DNA from 3 places in the Oceanobacillus sp. FSL W7-1293 genome. Region 1 is predicted to be linked to each of the others. Evidence: predicted binding sites of a transcription regulator. Region 1 holds the regulator's gene; each other region holds the start of a gene.
What was found. Region 1 encodes NrdR, which represses ribonucleotide reductase genes. Its sites were predicted from a motif close to AACACNATATATNGTGTT; they were not measured.
Positions count from the first base shown of each region.

Region 2: the regulator NrdR is predicted to act here: its motif matches at 1,065-1,082, upstream of MKY65_RS14325 (vitamin B12-dependent ribonucleotide reductase).
Region 3: the regulator NrdR is predicted to act here: its motif matches at 1,067-1,084, upstream of MKY65_RS17400 (anaerobic ribonucleoside triphosphate reductase).

Region 1 covers NZ_CP150212.1:2,750,031-2,752,304, forward strand. The annotation lists gene MKY65_RS13530 (DnaD domain protein) at 1-659, opposite strand, end outside; gene nrdR (transcriptional regulator NrdR) at 678-1,151, opposite strand; gene MKY65_RS13540 (cytosolic protein) at 1,172-1,555, opposite strand; gene MKY65_RS13545 (MCP four helix bundle domain-containing protein) at 1,935-2,274, shown strand, end outside.
Region 2 covers NZ_CP150212.1:2,924,015-2,926,288, forward strand. The annotation lists gene MKY65_RS14325 (vitamin B12-dependent ribonucleotide reductase) at 1-1,005, opposite strand, end outside; gene MKY65_RS14330 (rhodanese-like domain-containing protein) at 1,336-1,710, shown strand; gene gcvPB (aminomethyl-transferring glycine dehydrogenase subunit GcvPB) at 1,803-2,274, opposite strand, start outside.
Region 3 covers NZ_CP150212.1:3,559,352-3,561,625, forward strand. The annotation lists gene MKY65_RS17400 (anaerobic ribonucleoside triphosphate reductase) at 1-1,017, opposite strand, end outside; gene MKY65_RS17405 (bifunctional precorrin-2 dehydrogenase/sirohydrochlorin ferrochelatase) at 1,212-1,826, opposite strand; gene MKY65_RS17410 (sirohydrochlorin chelatase) at 1,826-2,274, opposite strand, start outside.

The DNA.
Region 1 (2,274 bases):
TCATATAATACCTTCATTTGATAAATGAGTTTTTTATTTACAGAATGTAGAACTTTTTCAGCCGGAATAAACCGCTGACGAAGCGATTGTTCTATCCATGAAAAATCCATGAAATCCGTTTCTCTATTTTCTTTTTCATTTTCTATATTCAGAGCAGCAGACGCAGAAGGTGTAATCGTATCAAACACTTCATTAAAATCAGCTGTTACCTCTTCCCCATAAGCGATGCTGTCCTTTACGTAACGAGCATAAAGCTCATTATATTTCTGTTCTCCTATATGATGTAATAATAGCTGGGACAGCATAGGTTCTCCAAAAAATTGATTGGGGGAATAAGGACGCTGCACACTATAGGTATAATAGTCTCTGTTGTCCTCTCTTCGTTTATAGGTCTTTAATAACCCGATAGCTTCCAATTTTATACGTGCACGGTAAATATTATCCAGCGTTAAATTCAAATATGTCATTAATGTATGATGTGTCTGCGTTTTTTGCGCATAATCTGCCTCATAAAATAATGTATAGTATAACGAAATTGCCTGAATCCCAATCAACGGCTGATAAAAATGCGTCAATGAAGCATTAAAATCAATGGGAGGCTGCTCATCCATAACGACATGGTACCCATCAATAGGAAGGATTTTTCCGATTGCATTCATTTCAACCCATCCTTTGTTTTATTCTTCCTGTGTTTGTTTATCTGTCTTGATTATTTCTTTTAACTCATCCAAGAAAACAGTTATATCCTTAAATTGACGATAGACAGAAGCGAACCTGACATAAGATACTTCATCCACCTCAGCAAGTCTTTCCATCACCATTTCGCCTACATTATGACTCGAGACCTCTGAATTCCCTTCATTCCGTAATTTCTTTTCTACGTCTAAAGCTATATTTTCTATTGTATCTATCGCCACAGGGCGTTTCTCACAAGCTCTGATAATCCCTCTGGTAAGTTTTTCCCTCGAAAATTCCTGACGCATGCCATCTTTTTTCACAACAATGAGTGGTACTTCTTCAATCCGTTCAAAAGTGGTAAAACGAAATCCGCACTTCTCACATTCCCGGCGTCTGCGTATAGCTGCTCCCTCTTCAATTGGACGAGAATCTAACACTTTCGTATTTTTATTATTGCAGTTAGAACAACGCATTTCGTTCACTCCTTCTTCATTTACCCTTCTATTAATGGTAATTGTTCATTCACATGCTGATACATTCTTTTTATGATTTTATTACTGTAACCAAAATCTATCTGGAGAGGTGTCTCTGTAGTCACTGAAAAGTCAAGCGCTGTGTAATACGGACGGACCATAATGACTGTAGCAATAATGAAAACTTTTTTACCGCGTTTACTGATGGCACTAATCTCTCCATGCTGCTCCGAGCTGGCATGAATCGAAAAGTCAGAGCTTCCATTAAAATATGTCTCTAGTTCCTGAATAACAGTATTCTTACTCGCTTTATAATATCTGGTTTTTAAGCTTGCATCTATATGATGATCACTTGTTTCTGCATGATTACTAAAAAAACGTTTCATTTTATACCCTATCGACATAAACATACACATCCTATATTTATCGCTATAAAAAACTATTCTACAAGCATCTCTTGTCTCTGTAAACAGCATTGCAGCGTATTTATTCTAACGTATCTTCCAATTCTTTTAAACATATAAATACATACATATACGTATATATTATTTTAACATGATTTGTACATTTAAACTACTTTCCCAAAATAGAGTAAACTCCGGATTTAATATAAGCACATTAAAACGATGTTTATAAAACATAAACCCGTTTATTTTACTTAGTATTATTTTCATAAAATAGTCACAAAGACTTATTACATATTGTTTATCGACAGCCGATAAAGTAATTAAGAAAGCCATTATCCATAAAGATGTCATCTTAAAAAAGAAGGAGTATGTTTTAATGAGTGTAGGAAAGAAATTGAATTTATCTTTTATTGTATTAATTGTTTTATTGGCTGTTTCTGTTGGAAACAGCATCATGAATTTGAAAAACATTGAAAATGATGTAGAGGAGGCAATGGATTCACGCCTGGAGCAGCTTATATTAATTGAAAATATCCGCTATGATGTTGCGATGCAGGCGCTCCATACCCGTTCAATGATTTTAGAACCGGAGGAAGATAACCATAGAGAGAATCTTATAGCCGTCGCTGCAGACCTTGACGGCAATTTAGATGAATTACAAGGCTATTTAGCATCTGAGGAAATGAGATCATATTGGGACCAGGCTAATGCCCCGA
Region 2 (2,274 bases), 170 kb from region 1:
GGGGATGGCTTTATAATTGACGATTCCCTGATACAAATCAAATTCTGTTTCTGTCAGCGGGGTAAATTTTAACTTCTCATTTGCCAGCTGCTTCATTTGCTCGTCTTCTGTATTTTCTATTAAATAACGTAAAATACGCGGATTCTGCATTTTAGAAATAATAAATTCTACAATATCCGGGTGCGAATCGACAAGCATAATCATTTGTGCTCCGCGTCTGGAACCGCCCTGTTCAACCAGATTCGTCAATTTGGCGATATCATCCAGCCAGGAGACACTTCCTGAAGATTTTCCGTTGACTCCTCTGGCCAGTGTATTTCGCGGTCTTAATGTGGAACCGTTCGTGCCGACACCGCCGCCGCGTGACATAATTTCCATTACCTGTTTACGATGATCGGAAATGCCTTCGCGTGAATCTTTTACAAAAGGCATCACATAACAGTTAAAATAGGTTACATCGGTTTCAGCGCCTGCTCCATATAGCACACGTCCCGCCGGAATAAAATTCATAGAAGCCAATTGATTATAAAAAGCATCAAATGATCTGGCTTTTCTTTCTTCAGTTTCTTCCACTTCGGAAAGGCCGCTCGCATTTCTTTTGGCAATTTGTTCATAATAAATTTCCAACGGCTTTTCGATAACATCGAGTGAACGCGTAATCATCCCGCTTTCCCGTTCTTCTTCCTTATCTAAAACTCCGACATAATCGGATTCGACAGCTACTTCCGCCTTGTTTTCTTCCCAATTAATATCTATAATAAATCCTAGACCCCGAGCGGGAAATTTAGGGTCTGCTTTTACGGTCAAAACAACAAAATCACCTTTTTTTAATGTTTTTTTCTCTGTATCTTTATATGCATACCGGTCCAGCATGACCAATCTCGACACGCCTTGATGGGTGATATGCATTTCTTTTGTGATTGGGTGCACTGCTTCAAATTTTTTTATATCTTCATTAAGCGCCTCGATATTAACCTGCCTTAATGACTCGAAATGGATAGTCAATGTTATCGCTCCTTGTCTTGCAATTGATTACTTATTAGTTTATCATAACTCTTCTTCATAAAACAATATATAGTGTCTAATTCATTATTCCGACACAATATATAGTTAATTATCAGAAAAAGCAAGTAACTTTCATGCAATCTCTGGTTACTTTTTTTATTCCCTTAAAGCGGATTTGAAACACCTCTTTTACCAAAAATAATAATCCGGAACTGGAAAGAGGATATTTTTTTAAGATGAATATCCGCCTGCAAAATAAAAACTTTGAAAAATAAAAACGCTGCCCATATAATAAGAGTGTAGAATATAAAGATAGACGGGGGAAACAAAATGACATTTTTACTCATTGCTTTAGTTGTTCTGCTTGCGATTACTATTTTTCGCTACTATAGACAACGCACTTATTTAAATGTACTGACAGAAGATCAATTTGTAGAAGGCTACCGCAAAGCACAATTGATCGATGTACGTGAGCCGCAGGAATTTGATAAAGGTCATATTCTCGGAGCGCGTAATATCCCGGTAACGCAAATGAAACAAAGACTTGTGGAATTGAGAAAGGACAAGCCGGTCTACCTGTATTGTCAAAACAGCAGCCGTTCCGCAAGAGCTGCGCAGCTCCTGCATAAAAAAGGATTTGAAGAAATTTATCAGCTTAAAGGCGGATTTAAAAAATGGACTGGAAAGATTAAAATGAAAAAATAAAGCCTTTGTTTTCCATTTTGTGAAAGCTGTTAATTGGGCTAAAAATAAAAGCTGATTCAGAGCATAACCTCTAAATCAGCTTTTATGATGGTTTACGATTCTTCGTACCGCAGGATTGGTTTACGTGCAGCGGTTGCTTCATCCATCCGCTTCACAATTGTATGATGCGGTGCTTCCTGTACAGTTTCCGGGTCTTCTTCTGCTTCTTTTGCTATACGGGTCATGATATCAATAAAGGAATCGAGCGTTTCTTTCGATTCTGTTTCTGTAGGCTCAATCATCATGCCTTCTTCCACATTCAACGGAAAATAAATGGTAGGCGGATGAATATCAAAATCCAGCAGCCTTTTCGCCATATCTAATGTGCGAACGCCAAGTTTTTTCTGAATGCTACCCGACAGTACAAATTCATGCTTACAATGCTGCGGATAAGGCAGTTGAAATACTTTTTCTAACTGACGCATCATGTAATTCGCATTGAGTACGGCATATTCGCTGACCTTTTTCAGGCCCTCTGCTCCCATCGTACGAATATACGTATACGCACGCAGGTTAATACCAAAA
Region 3 (2,274 bases), 810 kb from region 1:
CACTAAATTAATACTGGTAAAGGAGATATTGCCGCGCCCGAGACTATTTTCTTCTCCATGACGATTAGCCATAATACGCGTACGGCAGCCCATATAAGCTACTTCCGAATCCGGGTTTCCTTCCTCATAATAAACGAAGTTGAATGGCGCATCGATAAAACTGAAGTTTGGAAAAAGCCTTTTTGCTGTTGTTTCCAGAGCCAGCTGATACAAATCATAGTTTGGATCCGCTTTATAAAAATTAACGTCTTTTTTCATTTTAAAAATTTGAATCGGAAAAATTGGTGTCTCCCCTTTTCCTAAACCAGCCTGTGTAGCTAAAAGAAGATTTTTTATAATCAGTCTTCCTTCTCTGCTTGTATCTGTTCCATAATTGATTGACGTAAATGGAACCTGACCGCCGCTTCTGGAATGGAGGCTGTTCAAATTATGAATAAACGCTTCACAGGCCTGGTAGCATTCCCGGTCCGTTTCCTCCCAAGCTAACTTCTCCAATTCCTGTGGAGCAAGGAGAAGCTGATATTGCTGTAATCTATGCAGCCGTTTTTGATAGGATTTCTTCACAAAGGGGGCTAAATCATAATCAAACGCCTGGAAGCTCTGTCCACCATGCTGCTGATTTTGATTGCTTTGAAAGACGATTGCCGCTAATGCCATCGCACTCATGATGCTTTGCGGGGAGCGCATATGTCCATGCCCCGTGTTAAACCCTTTTTCCAACAATTTTCCTAAAGGAATTTGGCAGCAGGTCGCTGTCCCTGTGGGCATATAATCTAAATCATGAATATGAATATAATTATCCTCCATTGCCTGCTTCGCTTCCCGGCTCAACATCTTTTCCTTCGCATAAAGCTTTGCACTTTCACTGGCAAACTTGTTCATCTGCCCGCATGGTGATTTCCCGTCCACATTGGCATTCTCCTGTATTAAATCCTGATTGGTGCTGGATACAATCTCTTGAAAATCCTGCATTAAATCTGCTTCTGTACTTTCAGGAGCAGTCATTACTTCCGCCATCTCCTATTCCTCCTTCTTCGTCTCTGCAAATACGTTTCAACGCATCCAAAAAACTATATATAGTATGTTTAAAAACAAAGTAAAACTATATATAGTTCAATAGTAAAGGAGGTTAGAAAGGAGTTCAAATGGATATTTTATGACTTTTACCACTTTTTCTTCTCATTCTCTATCCCGATTATGAATTTTTTAAGTCATTTTTGAACCGATTCAAGCATTCCTTCCAGAAGCTGCTGCCGATTATCCTGCCGCAGGAATCCTTCTTCTGTGATTTTCTGCAGAATCTGCTTTTTTTGCTCCGGTGTGAAAGGCAGGTGGAGGATTCTTTTTCTTGCCTGATCAAGAAAGATAAGATCAGCTTCTATTTCTGCTGGCAGCTGATCCGCCAGCTTATTTTTTAACTGTTTTGCGTAAATTGGACTCGCGCCGCCGGTGGACAACGCAATGCTTAACGCTCCCCTTTGAAGAACAGCAGGAAAGGACACATCACTTTTCCATGCATCATTGGCAACATAAACCAACTGCTGCGCCTGTTTGTTTTCATAAAGGGAGAGATTCAGTTCTTTCTTATCTGTCATTAATAAAAGGAATAGACAATCAAATTGTTCTCCCTCGTGAACCTCTCTTTCCTGCCACTTGATTTTTCCTTTTTGATAAAGCTGCTGCAAAAATGGATGTAGTTTTGGCGCGATGATGGTGATAGCTGCTCCAGCATCTAAAAAATGACGTACTTTTCTCGCTGCAACAGCTCCTCCGCCGACTGCAATGACGGTCTGATTCTTTACCTCTAAAAAGAGCGGCATGTGCATCAGCTGACTTTTCCTTTCAGCAATGCTTCGACCCGGTCGACTAGGACTGTAACGAGCTGATCATCAAAACCCAAATACGGACAAAGAATAAATTGTTTATCTGTCCGTTCAGAGAGTTCATCCAACTTTTGGCGCAGCTCCCTCATTAATACACCGGAGAATAACAAATAGGGAACAACATACACCACCGAATTAGGACTTTTAAGCAATTGCTCCAGCCCCTCATCCAATGTAGGACGGGTTGCTGCCAGGTAACATGTATTTACTTCGTTTACCGGAGCTGCTTCCCATAATAAGCGTGCCATTTTGGCAAGGTCGCTATTGGCATCCGGATCACTGCTGCCCCGCCCGACAAGTAACACAGAAGCAGGTTCGCGTTCTTCATACACAGGCGGCTTACCGGTTTGCTTCAATCCTCCCATTTCCAGACGTTTGCTAAGTAAATCAA